Regions from separate parts of the Kitasatospora sp. NPDC004289 genome, predicted to be linked through region 3. Evidence: riboswitches for the same ligand, from Rfam matches in the RefSeq annotation. Region 3 holds a riboswitch; each other region holds the start of a gene.
The links. A riboswitch is a leader RNA that binds a small molecule or an ion and turns the genes downstream of it on or off. The one in region 3 is predicted to bind cyclic di-AMP.
Positions count from the first base shown of each region.

Region 1: another riboswitch for cyclic di-AMP. It lies ahead of ACWEPF_RS21740 (M23 family metallopeptidase); the one in region 3 lies ahead of ACWEPF_RS19300 (hypothetical protein).
Region 2: another riboswitch for cyclic di-AMP. It lies ahead of ACWEPF_RS29105 (M23 family metallopeptidase); the one in region 3 lies ahead of ACWEPF_RS19300 (hypothetical protein).

Region 1 covers NZ_JBSGEL010000031.1:56,373-61,216, reverse strand. Annotated here, with positions in the region: gene ACWEPF_RS21755 (PP2C family protein-serine/threonine phosphatase) at 228-1,463, shown strand; gene ACWEPF_RS21750 (hypothetical protein) at 1,793-1,987, shown strand; gene ACWEPF_RS21745 (DUF6348 family protein) at 2,051-2,779, opposite strand; cyclic di-AMP (ydaO/yuaA leader) riboswitch at 3,149-3,298, shown strand; gene ACWEPF_RS21740 (M23 family metallopeptidase) at 3,301-4,326, shown strand; tRNA gene ACWEPF_RS21735 (tRNA-Gly) at 4,395-4,465, opposite strand; tRNA gene ACWEPF_RS21730 (tRNA-Pro) at 4,651-4,724, shown strand.
Region 2 covers NZ_JBSGEL010000053.1:29,733-34,576, reverse strand. Annotated here, with positions in the region: gene ACWEPF_RS29125 (class I SAM-dependent methyltransferase) at 1-17, opposite strand, end outside; gene ACWEPF_RS29120 (sensor domain-containing protein) at 154-855, opposite strand; gene ACWEPF_RS29115 (GNAT family N-acetyltransferase) at 966-1,544, opposite strand; gene ACWEPF_RS29110 (hypothetical protein) at 1,620-2,495, shown strand; gene ACWEPF_RS29105 (M23 family metallopeptidase) at 2,555-3,400, opposite strand; cyclic di-AMP (ydaO/yuaA leader) riboswitch at 3,413-3,569, opposite strand; gene ACWEPF_RS29100 (YiaA/YiaB family inner membrane protein) at 3,782-4,072, shown strand; gene ACWEPF_RS29095 (tautomerase family protein) at 4,119-4,316, opposite strand; gene ACWEPF_RS29090 (alpha/beta fold hydrolase) at 4,408-4,844, shown strand, end outside.
Region 3 covers NZ_JBSGEL010000026.1:55,502-60,345, forward strand. Annotated here, with positions in the region: gene ACWEPF_RS19290 (SpoIIE family protein phosphatase) at 1-1,103, shown strand, start outside; gene ACWEPF_RS19295 (cupredoxin domain-containing protein) at 1,104-1,628, opposite strand; gene ACWEPF_RS19300 (hypothetical protein) at 1,746-3,131, opposite strand; cyclic di-AMP (ydaO/yuaA leader) riboswitch at 3,135-3,271, opposite strand; gene ACWEPF_RS19305 (GNAT family N-acetyltransferase) at 3,463-3,879, opposite strand; gene ACWEPF_RS19310 (bpX6 domain-containing protein) at 3,942-4,844, opposite strand, start outside.

The sequences.
Region 1 (4,844 bases), on a different contig from region 3:
GTGCGGTCATATGCCAAGAGCTATCACCGAGCATCCGTCGTGCGCGACCGACATTCGACGGGGGTCCCCTTCGCGCCGCCGCCGCGCCGCCGTCGCGTGCCCGCCGGGCCCACACCGGACCCACACCGTCCGCACGGCCGAAACCCGCTGAACCCTCACCCGTGAACGCGCCCGGCGCCGCCCCACCCGTCGACGGCACCGGGTGCCGGTGGATAAGGTCAAGGCCCATGGCTGGCAGCACGCCGGGCTCCGAGCCCCGGACGACTGGCACGGGCCAGGCCGCAGCGGCGGCCGACGGCCCGTGGACGGCCCGGTTGCGCGGCAGGCTGTACCGGGCCCGCCGAGTGCTGCGCCGGACCGCCGTGGACCACTTCCGCGGGGACGCCGCCGACTGGCTGGCCTTCGGGGTGCTGTTCGCCGCCGTCCCGCTGCTGGTGCTGCTCAACGTGCTGATCCCGGCCTGGGCCCCGCCCACCGCACTGGTGCTGCCGATCCTGGCCGGGGCGCTGCTGCTGCGGCCGGGCACCCTGGTGCTGCTCTACGCGGCCGCCGCGCTCGGGCTCTCCACCGAGTCGCTGATCCACACCGGGGAGCGGGTGGCCAGCGACCACCCGGACACCTACGTCTTCGGCGTGACCCCCGGTGCCGCGCTGGTGGTCGGTGCGGTCGGGGTGGCCGGTCTGCTGCTCGCCCAGTTCCGCAGCCGGGTCGGGGTGCCCTGGCGGGGCGGCGGCTCGATGCTGTTCGACCTGCGCGAGCGGCTGCGGGTGCAGAGCCGGGTGCCCCCGCTGCCCGAGGGCTGGTCGGCGGACATGGCGCTGCGCCCGGCCGGCGGCCAGTCCTTCTCGGGCGACTTCGTGGTGGCGGCCCGCACCGGGCCGGGCCGCCGGGTGCTGGAGGTGGTGCTGGCGGACGTCTCCGGCAAGGGCATGGACGCCGGTTCGCGCGCCCTGCTGCTCTCCGGTGCGTTCGGCGGCCTGCTGGGCTCGCTCCCGGCGCACGAGTTCCTGCCCGCGGCCAACGGCTACCTGCTCCGCCAGGACTGGGACGAGGGCTTCGCCACCGCCGTCCACCTGGTGCTCGACCTGGACACCGGCGAGTACGAGCTGCTCTCGGCCGGCCACCTGCCCGGCATGCAGCGGCACGCCGGCACCGGCCGCTGGGACGTGATGGAGGCCCCCGAGGGCGGGCTGCTCGGGGTGTACGACGGCGCCAAGTTCGAGGGCGTGCGCGGCCGGTTGGACCGCGGCGACGTGCTGATGCTCTGCACCGACGGCATGGTGGAGGTGCCCGGCCGTGACCTCACCGAGGGCATGGACCGGCTGATGGGCGAGGCGGACCGGCTGGTCGGGGGCGCCCCGTTCGCCCAACTCGGCGGCCGCGGCTCGGCGGTGAAGCTCATCGAGTCGGTGGCCAAGGACGTCAACGACGACCGCGCGGTCCTGCTGCTCTGGCGGGGCTGACCGACTGTCAAGTCCCGACGCCGATCTTCGGCCATTCCTGGGGCATAGTCCGGAAAGTGGATCTAGGACCGCCCGGAGCCGCCAAGTGCCAGTTGGGGCGGCCCTGCCGACGGACCGTCAGGCCTGCTCGGCTATCGTCTCGGTCGGCGGAAATTCGTCTCACATCGCAGGATCTTCGGGGCCTGCTCACGGCAAGTCCTTTACGCAGTCCGCACGAACGACCACACTGAGTCCGGGTGGGACGGTCGGTTCTCGGGGGGTCCGGGGGATTGCTCGGGGGATTGGGCCCGCCACGAAACTCGCTACGTAGAAAGAGGAAGTGAGTCCGGGTGGCCTTCTCCGTCTCAGCCCTGGTCCTGTTCGGCATCATCTGCGTGATCTTCATCCGCAACAAGCAGTTGAAGACCAGCCATGCCATCATCGCCGCGCTCTTCGGCTTCATGCTGAGCCAGTCCACGGCGGCCAAGCCGATCCAGGACTTCCTCAGCCAGCTCGCGCAGACCATCTCCTCGGTCGCCAGCTGAGCAGCCGCCACCCCGGCCAGCCCGGCCGGGAGGCGTCCGGTCGCGGGCCCGCCTGACGGTGGGTCAGCGCCGTCCCCGCCACCAGCGCGCGAGTCTTCCGCGCGGTGGTGCGGGCGCCGCCGCGCGCTCCGGCGGTGCCTCGGGCTCGGGCGCGAACACCAGGAACAGCCGCGCCCAGCAGAGCCGTTCGCCGCGCGGCCAGTCCTGTGCGCGCAGGGCCCGCGAGGCCGCGCTGCTGACCCGGCCGTTCACCCGCACCTCGGCCACGTCGTGGCCGGCCTTGCCGCCGAAGAACAGCTTCACGCCGTTGACCTGGCCGGGCACCAGCTCCGGCAGCACGGCGGCGGCCAGCGCGGGGGAGGAGTGCTGCTCCGCGAGCCAGTCGGCGAGCAGCTCCGAGCCGGTGCCGAAGGTGGCCGCCGGGCTCTGCACCACCCGCCAGCCGGGGAACTCGGGAGTGCTGAACGCGTGCCCGCCGTCCAGGAGTTGGAGCACGGCGGTGGCGGTGGTGCCGGCCCAGATCATCACCGCGTTGTCGAGCTGCTCGGCGTCGTCGCCGCCGAAGCCCGCCGCGCAGTCCCAGACCACCGGACCGTCGCCCCGGCCGAGCTGGAGGACGTAGCCGAGGTCGACGTGGCCGGTGGTGCCCCGCTCGGCGTGGTCGCGGACCGCCACGGCGGTGGTGCCGGGCCCCCGGACCACCGCACCGTCCACGGTGAACTCCAGGCCCAGGCGGGCCATCTCGCGGACCACTCCGCGTCGGATGACGGCCAGCCGCTCCTCGTGGGGCACGGGCGGATCTCCTCGGTGCCGCCCGGACGGCGGCGCTCTGTTCTCGAACGGGAACCTCGAACGGCGAGCGTATCGGCCTGGCGTGACCGGTGTCACGGCGCCTGCCGACGGAGCGCGCAGGGCCGTACCCGGACCGTCGCATTCGACACCCTGCGTGCACGGAGGATCGGCCCAGGGTCAGCGATCATGGCCGCCAAGGGCCGAAGTCCCCGGCCCGGAGTGACTTTGGTCCCGCCCGATCGTCGTTGATCGTTCAACCCGGGGTTGCCAGCGGCCGGGGCGATGGGCTTAGCTGCGGATCCAGTCCGGCGGATCGACCGGACGGGCCCACCGGGTGGAACGCCGAGTCCTGCCACCATCCGGAGCCTCGAACAAGCACAGCCATGGCAGGAGTGGGGGACCCACAGGTAAGTCGCCGTACCGGTACGCCGGTCCGGCTAGGGGTGAAGCCGCGCCAGCGGCCGGGCATCTCCAGCCCGAACCCGACAGCTCACCTCACAGGCGTCGGAGAGGAAAGCCCCATGGGCAAGCACCGTCGCGTCCAGCTGTCCCGTCTGACCCGCATCGCGGTCGCCACCGGTGTGGTCGGCGCCGCGTTCGCCGTCCCGGTCAGCGCCGCCAGCGCGCACCAGAGCCACACCCCGGCCGCCGCCCCCGAGGCCGCCGCCGTCACCGCCGTGGTGGCCGAGTCCGCCCCGGCCGCCGCGCCCGCCCAGGCTCCGGCCGCCGCCCCGGCCGCCGAGGCCAAGGCCTACCAGGTCGTCAGCGGCGACACCCTCTCGAAGATCGCCTCCGCCCAGCAGGTCGAGGGCGGCTGGCAGAAGCTCTACCAGGACAACCGGTCCGTCATCGGCGGCAACCCGAACCTGATCTACCCGGGCCAGAACCTCTCGCTCGCGGGTACGGCAGCGGTCGCCGCCCCGGCGCCGGCCCAGACCCCGGCCCCGCAGCAGCAGTCCAAGAGCACCGAGTCCGCGGACACCACCAAGGCCTCGCGCTCCAAGGCCTCCACCCCGGCCCCGAAGGCCGCGACCCCCAAGGCCGCCGCCCCGCAGGCCGCGGCTCCGAAGGCCGCCGCGCCCAAGGCCGCCGCCCCGAAGGCCGCCGCGCCCAAGGCTGAGACCTCCACCACCGTCGCCTCCGGCGGTTACGTGGCCCCGGTCAGCGGCGGCACCTCCACCGCGTACCACGCCTCCGGCTCCAGCTGGTCCAGCGGCTACCACACCGGTGTGGACTTCCGCGCCTCCACCGGCACCAGTGTGAAGGCCATCACCTCGGGCACCGTGGTCAAGGCCGGCAACGGCGGCGCCTACGGCAACGAGGTCGTCATCCGTCACGCGGACGGCAAGTACTCCGAGTACGCCCACCTCTCCTCGATCGGCGTCTCGGCCGGCCAGACCGTCTCGGCCGGCCAGCAGATCGGCCTCTCGGGTGCCACCGGCAACGTGACCGGCCCGCACCTGCACTTCGAGGTCCGCACCGGCGCCTCCTACGGCTCCGACGTCGACCCGGTCGCGTACCTGCGCGCCCACGGCGTCAACGTCTGAGAAGACTGAGACGACGTCAGAAAGGCTCCGGCCCCCGGTCAGTGACCGGGGGCCGGAGCCTTTCGCGGAGCGGGTGACGAGAATCGAACTCGCGTGACCAGTTTGGAAGACTGGGGCTCTACCATTGAGCTACACCCGCACAGGACGCCCCGTGGCCGCGTGCTGCGGTCCCGAGGACAGGGTCAGCGTACCTGGTCGGGTCGCCTGCTCGCACACCGCTTTGACGCTCCGGCACGTCGGGGCCGCCCGCCGGGACCGTCAACGGCCGCCCGTGGGAACGGCCGTGGGGGTGTGGGGTGGCGTGTACGCTTCCTCTCGGCACCACGGGGTGTGGCGCAGTTTGGTAGCGCGTCCGCTTTGGGAGCGGAAGGCCGTCGGTTCGAATCCGGCCACCCCGACAGTGCGGCAGGGTCTCGTCCGAAGGCGGGGCCCTGTTGGCGTCCCGGGGGCCGTCCGGGGGTCCTCGCGCGGGGTCCCGTCATCCGTGTGGCAGCACCCTGGCGTCCGCCTTTCGTGCT
Region 2 (4,844 bases), on a different contig from region 3:
GTGACGAGGGTGCTCATCTGGTCATCGGAGCACGGTGGGGGTGGGCGTGCACGGCAGCACGTGCAACTGGGTCGTCTGCCCCGATCTTGCGGTGGGATGCCTCCGATTCGCGCAGTTCCTCGCGCCCCTGGGCGCGCGTCCTGCGGAGGCGCTTCACCTGCAGAGGGTGCGGATGGCGAGGCGGGAGATGTTGGTGAGGCCGCGGACCAGGGGCGGGGTGAGGAAGACGAAGACGAAGCCGAGGAAGGAGACGCCGAGGATCTGCCAGTTGGAGGTCAGGTAGTACTCGTGGTGGACCCCGGCGTCGGTGGTGAAGTCGTAGAGCTGGTAGCCGGGCCAGTCGGTGTAGCGGGCGAAGACCCACTGGTAGGCGGGGAAGGCGGCGAGGACCCAGCCGACGGTGAGGGTGACCACCGGGAGCACGAAGGCGACGATCGACCAGGGCAGCATCAGGAACTGGTAGAGCGCGGCCCGCCAGCCGAGGCCGTCGGAGAGGCGGGCGGTGACGCCGCCCCAGAAGCCGGGGCGGCTCCGGCGGACCGGCTCCGGGTCGCCGACCTCGGTGTCGAGGAGGGTGCGGGCGCGGTGCCGCTCCAGCGCGGCGAAGCCGCGGCCGCCGGCGGTGAGGGCGGCCAGGACCGGGAGGCCGAGGACGGTGACCAGGAGGCCCAGGCCGGCGGAGAACAGGGCCACGGTGAAGGCGAAGCCGAGGACCGCGAGCGGGAGCGCGGTGAGCAGGAAGCCCAGTTCGCGGTAGGGGACGGCACTGAACGGCGCCCGCCAGAAGCCGGGGCGGGCCGGGCCGTCCGTCCGGCCGCCGTACCGCGCCGCGTAGGTGTGGGTCTGACTGGTCATCACCGGCTCCTCGTCCGCTTCCTGCCGCTCCTGGCTCACGCTCCTACGGTCGCAGGGCGGTGCGGGGCGGCGGAATGAGGTCCGCCGGTGCGTGGGGGGTGGGGTTCTCCCTACCCCCGGGCGGGGACGGGGCCGGGCCACTCGTCGTCGAGGAGGGAGTACTGGTCGGAGTCGCACCAGCGGCCGCCGACCCTCAGGTCCCGGCGGACGCGGCCCTCCAGGCGGAAGCCGGCCCGCAGGAGGAGCCGGGCGGAGGCGGTGTTGGCGGGGTCGACCCGGGCGGCCAGGCGGGCGAGTCCGAGGGTGCGGAAGGCCAGGGTGCAGAGCAGCTCGGTGACCTCGCCGCCGTGGCCGCGGCCCCAGGTGTCGCGGCGCAGCGCGTAGCCGATCGAGGCGGCGTGGGCGGACTCCACGGTGAGGACGGCGCTGCCGATCAGCGGGGCGGTCTCCGGGGGGCCGTCGGCGTGGCGGGTGACGGCCAGTCGGTAGCCGGTGCGGGGGTGTTCCTCGGACAGGTCGAGGGCGAGGGCCAGCTGGTCGGCGCAGGTGTCGAGGTCGGCCGGTTCGAAGGCGAGGTGGCGGACGGTCTCGGGGTCGCCGTAGACGGCGTGCAGCGCGGCCGCCTCCTCGGGCGTGCCGTGCAGTTCGCGCAGGGCGAGCCGGGGGCCGGTGAGCCGGACGGGGGTCATGCCTCACGACCCTACGCGGGGCGGCGGCCCGGCGCCCCGGCGTCCCGACGGTCCGTCACCGGATACCGTACGAGGGTGAACCACGAGGACCTCCTGCTCAGCCCCCGTACCCGCGCCGGCGACCTGGTCGACTGGGCCGCCGAACAGGGCCGGCCGCCGGTGCCGGAGCCCGCGCTGCAGACCGTGCTCACCCTGCTGGAGCTGGGCGACGGCCGGATGCACGACGGCTTCCCCGAGCTGACCTCCGCGGTGCTGGAACAACTGCTGTACGAGCGGCTCTACCTGTACGTCCAGCCGGAGTCCGAGCCGGAGGCGTACGGCAGGGCGGTCGAGCTGCTGATCGACCATCAGCGGGCCACCAAGCGGCTGAACGCCAAGCGGCAGGAGAAGCTGCACGCGGAGGCCGAGTGGCAGGGCGAGCTGCTCTGCGGCCTGCTGCGCCAGCCGCACCTGGTGACCTGGCCGCGGCTGTACGCGCTGCTGCTGCGGGCGGACGGGGTGGACACGGCGGACGAGGGCGCGGTGCGGGCCTGGTTGGACGGGTTCCGCGAGCTGACGCCGGAGCAGCGGGCCGAGGCGTACGGGGCCCTGGCCGGGCTGGACGAGGTCGGCTCGGACGGCGGGTGGGGGCCGACCCGGGTGATCTCCGTCGGGATGGCGACGGACGGGGCGCGGATGCTGCTGGAGAACCGGCTGATGCAGCGCTCCTACCGGAACCTCGCGGGGCTGAACGCGCTCGGGCTGCCGATGCCCGAGGAACTCTCGGGGGACTTCGACGCGTTCGAGGCGGCGGTGGCCGAGGAGGCGCTGCGCCTGTGCGGCGAGTGGACGGTGCCGGGGCTGGCCGCCCTGCTGGTGCACGAGTACCCGGACCTGGCTCCGGAGCCGGGGCACGAGGAGATCGAGGCGTACCTGACGGCCCAGGGGTACGAGGAGCAGGAGCAGGACTGACCGGACCGGGGCTGACGGACCGGGCCCGCGGCCGGGGAGGCGGCGGGCCCGACGGGGTGTCAGGGGTTGAGGCCGTGGGCCTGGAGCCAGGTCAGCGGGTCGACCGGGGTGGCGCCGGCGGGGCGGACCTCGAGGTGGAGGTGGGGGCCGGTGACGTTGCCGGTGGCGCCGACCTTGCCGAGCACGGTGCCGGGGGCGACCTGGCCGGAGGCGACGGTGATCGAGGAGAGGTGGCAGTACCAGAGCTCGGTGCCGTCGGGCAGGGTCTGGATCACCCGGTAGCCGTACGCGCCGGACCAGCCGGCCGAACTGACGGTGCCTCCGGCGACGGCGACCACGGGGGTGCCGGTGGCGGCGGCGAAGTCCAGGCCGGTGTGCAGGTGGGACCAGTAGGAGCCGGACTGCCCGTAGTGCGCGGTGAGCTGGTACCCGCTGGTGGGGAGGGTGAAGTCGGCCGCCCGGGCCGCCTTCGCGGCGGCGGCCTCGGCGGCGGCGAGCTCCTCGGCCTGGGCGCTGCGCTTGGCCTCGGCCTCCTGCGCGGCGGCCAGCCGGGCCGTCTCCTCCGCGGTGGTGCGCTGGCCGTCGGCCTGCTGCTGGATGCGGGCGGCGAGGGCCAGCCCGGGGTCGGCGGAGAGCGGACGCTCCCCGTCGGTGCGGTCCGCGTCGGCCTGGTCGGCGGTGGCGACGGCGGGCGGGGCGGGAGCGGCGGCGGCCGGGACGGCGGTCGCGAGGCCGGTGGCGCCGAGCGAGGCGGCCATGGCGGTGACGCCGAGCAGCGGGCCGGAGGAGCGGGTCTGACGGGGCATCCGATGCCGGGCCGCCTCCTGCGGGAGGGGGTGGTCGAGCAGCTGGGTGGTGCCGTTGCCGTCGTGCCGGGGGTGTGCCTGGGTGTGCGTCGACGCCACGGAGGCGCGCTCCTTTCCTTCCTTCGCGCCTACCGGGTTAGCTGACGGGTTCGGAGCAGGAAGGTCTCCTACGGCCGGGTGGTGCCCGGCCGATTCACCCCAAGGAACGTGGTTCCCCGGCTCCCTGACCCTCCCGTGGGAGGGCCGTGGGATTAGGCGACGGCGCACGGTGCCGTTCGGGTACGGCGTTGCCGACCGCGCTGCGTTATCAAACGTTAATCCTAGGAGCCCATGATTCCAAGCGCCTTGAGTGGTGCAGTCCATCTCTTTCCGGCACACCGCGGGCCGGGGCCGCCGGGCCGGGTACTCAGCCCCCCGCACCGGCCGGGATTGAGCACCCGTACTCAGGTGCGGCGCAAGGGAGTTGGCCATCCTGGGAGCATGACCGCAGCCACCCAGCCCCGGACCACCAACGCCTACTACGCCCAGGCCGTGCTCTCCTTCGCGCTGGCCACCGCCGCCCTCGCCCTGGGTGTCCTGTACCTGCCGGTGAACGCCTGGATGCGGGCGTTCCTCGCGGTCGGCCTGCTCTGGGAGATCACCTCGGCATTCACCCTCGCGAAGGTGATCCGGGACCGCCAGGAGGAGGGGGAGATCACCACCCGGGTCGACCAGGCCCGGCTGGAGAAGCTCCTCGCCGAGCACGACCCGTTCCGGGTGGACGCGCCCTGACCTCCCCGGCCGGCCCCCCGACCGGACTCCCCCGCCTGACCGGCCGTCAGCCCTTGGCGCGCTTGGCCGCGAAGGTCTCGCCGCCCGAGGACCAGTTCTCGGCCGGGACCTCCTCGATCGCCACCCAGATGTTCTCCGGACTCACGCCGGTGATCCGGGCGTAGGTCGCGGTGAGCTCGCGGGCGATCTCCGCCCGCTGCTCCTCGCTCCGGCCGGACAGCTGCTTGACGTTGATGAACGGCATGACGCCCCTTCCGCATTCGGACTTCTCCGGTCCGCACGCTAGCACCGCCGTGCCCATTGACGGCTAAGGCTATTAGCCTTAGCTTTGAGGCATGACGACGCTGACGCACCCCGAGACCCGGTACCTCGACCTCCCCGGCGGCCGGCTGGCCTACGACGACACCCCGGGCACCGGCCTGCCGGTGGTCCTGCTCCCCGGCATGCTCGACTCCCGCACGGTCTACCGGTACCTGCGCCCGCTGCTGGCCGCGGCCGGCCACCGGGTGATCACCCTCGACCTGCGCGGCTTCGGCGAGTCCTCGGTCGACTGGGACGACTACTCCCCCGCCGCCCTGGCCGGCGACGTGCTGGCCCTGCTCGACCACCTCGGCGTCGAGCGCGCCGCGCTGGCCGGGAACTCCTACACCGGCGCCACCGTGGTCAGGGCCGCCGCCGACGCCCCGGAGCGGATCGCCGGGATCGCCCTGATCGACGCCTTCGTGGAGAACCTGCCGCCGACGGCCGCCCAGCGCGCCCTGCTCAAGGCCTT
Region 3 (4,844 bases):
AGCACACCATGGCCGTCACCCTCCAGCGCAGCCTGCTGCCGGGCGGGCTGCCCGAGCAGGACGCCCTGGAGGTGGCCCGCCGTTACCTGCCCGCGCAGGCCGGTGTCGGCGGCGACTGGTTCGACGTCATCCCGCTGCCCGGGGCCCGGGTCGCGCTGGTGGTCGGCGACGTGGTCGGGCACGGGCTGCACGCCGCCGCCACCATGGGACGGCTGCGCACCGCGGTGCACAACTTCTCCTCCCTCGACCTGCCGCCGGACGAACTCCTCGGCCTGATGGACGACCTGGTCAACCGGATCGACCAGGAGCAGGCCGCCGACCACGACAAGGCGCCGATCACCGGAGCCACCTGCCTGTACGCGGTCTACGACCCGGTCTCGCGGCGCTGCACCGTGGCGCGGGCCGGGCACCTGCCGCCGGCGGTGGTCCACCCCGACGGCACGGTGGAGTTCCCGGACGTCCCCGCCGGCCCCCCGCTCGGCCTGGTCGGCCTGCCCTTCGAGACGGCGGAGCTGGACCTGCCCGAGGGCTCCAAGCTGGTCCTCTACACCGACGGCCTGGTCGAGGTCCGCGGCCACGACATCGACCGCGGGCTCGACCAGCTGGCCGCCGCCCTCGCCCGCCCGGACCGCGACCCGGAGCAGACCTGCGAGGACGTGCTCGGCGCCCTGCCGTCCACCGCCCCGACCGACGACGTCGCCCTGCTGGTCGCCCGCACGCGCGCCCTGACCGACCGTCAGGTCCGGGTCTGGGACGTGCCCGCGGAGCCCACCGCCGTGCGCGCGGTCCGCGCGGAGGTGGCGCGGCTGCTGACCGACTGGGGCCTGGACGAGCTCGCCTTCACCACCGAACTGATCCTCAGCGAGCTGGTCACCAACGCCATCCGCTACGGCCGCGCCCCGATCAAGGTCCGTCTGCTCCGCACCCGCACCCTGGTCTGCGAGGTCTGGGACGGCAGCGGCACCTCCCCCCACCTGCGGTACGCGGCCACCACCGACGAGGGCGGGCGCGGGCTCTTCCTGGTCGCCCAGTGCTCCGACCGCTGGGGCACCCGGTACACCGGCAGCGGCAAGGTCATCTGGGCCGAGCAGCGGCTGCCCTGATCAGCGGACCGTCAGGGTGCCCTTCATGGTGGTCGGGTGCAGCGTGCAGAAGAAGGGGTAACTCCCGGGCGTGGACGGGGCGGTGATGGTCTTGGACTGCCCCCGGGAGAGGGTGCCGGTGTCGAAGCCGCCGCTGCCGGTCGCGGTGAGCGTGTGTGCGGTGCCGTCCTCGTTGGTCACGGTGATCCTGGCCCCCGGCGCGACGGTGAGCTCGGCCGGGGTGAAGGTGAAGTCGCGGATGACGACGGTGGTGGCGGTCGCCGCCGTGGAGGCGCCGGCCGACGGGCTCGCCGAAGCCGAGGCCGAGGCCGTTGCGGAGGCGGAGGCGGTGGCGGAGGCGGAGGCCGTGGCGGAGCGGGAAGCCGACGGGCTGGCCGAGGCCGTGGCGGCGGGGGTGGGCGTCGTACTGGGCCCGCCCCCGCCGTCCTTGTCGTCCGAGCAGCCCGCCGCCCCGAGCAGCAGCACGGCCACGGCCACGGTCGCGGTGCACCGACGGGCACGGCCGGTGGTAGGGCGGATCGGCATCGGATCATCCTCCGGGGTGCGGCCTGGGTCGGGCCGCACCATCAGCGCACACCCGACGTGCCGTCACGCCGCCGCCCCTCCGACCGCGGCCGAGGTTCACCCGACCGGCGGGTGGGGTCAGCGCTGGAGGGCCGTGTTCAGGGTCTGCCAGAGCGGCTTGGTGGCGTAGGGGATCATGTCCTCGGCGTAGTACCACCAGAAGTGGCCGCCCACGTAGTAGGGCAGGTCGATCTTCAGGCCGTAGTAGTACGTCAGCATGGCCTGGGCCGCCGCCTGGGTGGAGGAGGTGGCGGCGTCGGGGAGGCCGATCTCGCCGAAGCCGAGCTTGGCGTTCGGGTAGAGGGCGTGCAGCTGCTGGAAGTAGGAGGTCCAAGTCGCCGCGCTGGGGCGGATGTTGTTGCACTGGCCCTCGTAGTAGCTGAGGGTCACGTAGTCCAGGCCGTTGCGCATGTCCTCCGGGACGTACTGCTTGGTGAAGGCCAGCGGGTCGAGCTCGGAGGGGCCGTTGCCGCAGCCGATGTCGTAGTAGAGGGTCAGCGCGCTGCGCTTGCCGGCCGCCTCGACCTGGCGGTAGGCGTCGGTGATCTTGGTGGAGACGTCGGCGTAGCTGCCGAGCCAGTTGCCGTTGACCTCGTTGCCGATCTCCCAGACGTCCACCTTGCCGCCGAAGGCGTTCAGGTACTGGGCGACGCGGTCGTGGTAGGCCTGGGGCGAGAAGTTCTTGACGAACTCGGAGTCCAGGATCTCGCCCATGAGGTAGCTGACGGGCTGGAGTTGGTCGACCGCCGCGGTGTAGGAGCTCGGGCCCTCGGTCTCGTCGAAGACCAGGCGGGTGGTCGGGGTGCGCGCCAGGTGGCGCGAGGAGTCCACGATGGCGGAGAGCTTGGAGACGTCGTCGACGGTGACGCCGTAGAGCGGGTCCGGCAGCGCGCGCATGCCTGCGGGCGTGCTGGGCGCCGCCGTCGGGGTCGGGCTCGGGGTGGGGGTGGGGGTGGGCGTCGGACTCGGACTCGGCGAGGGCGTCGGCGTCGGCGAGGGCGTCGGGGTGGGGGTGGGCGTCGGGGTGGGGGTGGGCGTCGGGGTGGGAGTCGGCGCCGTGCCCACGGTCAGGGTGTGGGTGGGCAGGTTGTGCCAGCGGCCGTCGAGGCCCCGCCAGCGGCCGAACTCCGTGTAGGTGCCGGCCGGCAGGTCGAGTGCGCCGGTGGTGACGGTGGTTCCGCTCGGGCAGATCCGGACGTTCCGGGCCGCGCCGGGGAAGTCGGTCCGGCGGCCGGCCGCGTCGCGGACGGCGACCCCGACGCTGTCCGCGGTGAAGCAGCGCGAGGAGTGCACGGCGAGCGAGGCCGTGACCGAGGGTCCGGCGACCGCCGGGGCCGGGGTGATCCGGTCCTCGACGACGGTCGGACCGCTGGCGGACGCCTGGGTGCTGACCAGGAGGGGCAGGGCGAGCAGGCCGGCTGCGGCCACCGCGCCGACCCGTACAGGGGTGGCAGAAAAGCGCATGGACAGGTTCCTCTGCGACGCCTGCGAGGTGAGCTGTCGGGTTCGGACCGGAGGTACGGCCCGGCCGCGGCTGTGGGAGCGGCTTCACCCCGAGCCTGCGGCGGCCACCGCGGACGCACGGGCGCTGGCGGGGGGCAGCAGGCGGCTGACCTGGTTCCCCCGCTCCCGTCCGTGTCCGTGCTCGAAAGGCCACCGGCGGGTGGACGGGATTCGGCGTCCCACCGGAGGGGCCCGCGCGGAGCGGGCGACTCGGAGCAGGCTAGCAGCCGTTCCGACGCGTACGAGTCGGTGAGCGGTGCTGTAGCGCAGCTCACAGACCGGACGCGCCGGTTCAGGCCGTCCGGTGCCGGGAGCGCAGGCCGGCCGGGGTCGGGCGGAAGCCGCAGGCCCCCTCGTAGAAGTCGGCGTTCTCGGGCTCGTAGTCCACGTGCACCCAGTCGCAACCGGCGCGGAAGGCCTCCTCGGCCACCGCGTCGACCAACCGCTTTCCGATGCCGAGGCGTTGGTGGTCGGGGTGGACGGCGGTGTCCAGCACGAAGGCGTGCCTTCCGCCGTCCCAGACCGCGTGGACGAAGCCGACCAGCCGCTCGGCCTCGAAGGCACCGACCCAGGTGAGGCTGTGCCGCTCCAGCCGGCTCGCCCACGGCGTGACGGCCGGCCCGGCGTCCGCGCCGAAGGCCCGCGCGTGCAGCTCGGACAGCTCCCGGTCGTCGACTCCGAACCGAACCCTCAACTCGACTACGGCCACGCCGATTTCACCCGTCCTCTCGCTCGACGCCCGTCGGGCGTCGGCGACCAGCCTAGGGGCGGTCAGTGGGTGCCCGTGACGCGGAGGGAGGCCCGGAGGGTGGTGCCGTCCGTGCTGGTGGCCAGGATGCGGCCGGAGCGGTGCCAGTAGGTGACCGCGTCCGCGTGCTGCCGCAGCCCCGGGGCGTGCCGGAGGTCGGCCCCGGGGAAGTGGACGGTCGCAGCCGGGACGGCGCTCGGACCGCTGCCCGCGTGGAGCAGGATGCCGGTGCCCGCAGCGTCGAGGGCCGGGAGGGCCCAGTGGTCGCCGTCGCCGATCGGGCCGTCCGGCTCGGCGGCCGCGAGCCGGTGGCCGGGGCCGGTGCCGGTCACCAGCCGCAGGACGGTGCTGTCGTCGTCCGACGGTCCGTCGGCCTCGGGCTGCTCGGCGGCGAGCAACCCCCCGGCCGCCAAGGGGACGGACTGCCCCGGCTGGTACCCCTCCAGCCGCTGCCGGGAGCGCAGTTGCCAGCCCGGCAGCTCCCAGTGCCAGAGTTCGAGCAGGGGTGAGCCGTCGGGCAGCGCCGAGGCCACGACCGCCGCGCAGCCGTCGGCCGAGCGGGCCACGCCGCTCACCAGCCTCTCCTCGCGCCCGAGTTCGCGCCAGACCGCGGTCGGTCCGGAGGCGAGGGCGTCCAGCACCACGATGCCGTCGCCGTCAGCGGTGATCAGGTGGCGTCCGTCGTAGGAGCGGGCCAGCCAGGAGGCGCGCAGGGTCGTCCAGGGCCGGACGGTGCGGGTCGCGAGGTCCAGCCGCGAGACCTCGCGGGTCTGCCCGTAGGAGGCCACCAGCAGGGCGGACCCGCCGTGGTCGGCGAGCACCAACTGGTCGGCGGGCACGTCCCACTGGGCCTTGGTACGACCGTCCGGGGTGAGCAGCCGCACGCCCGCCTGGCCGCAGGCGACCAGGACGGAGCCGGAGCCCAG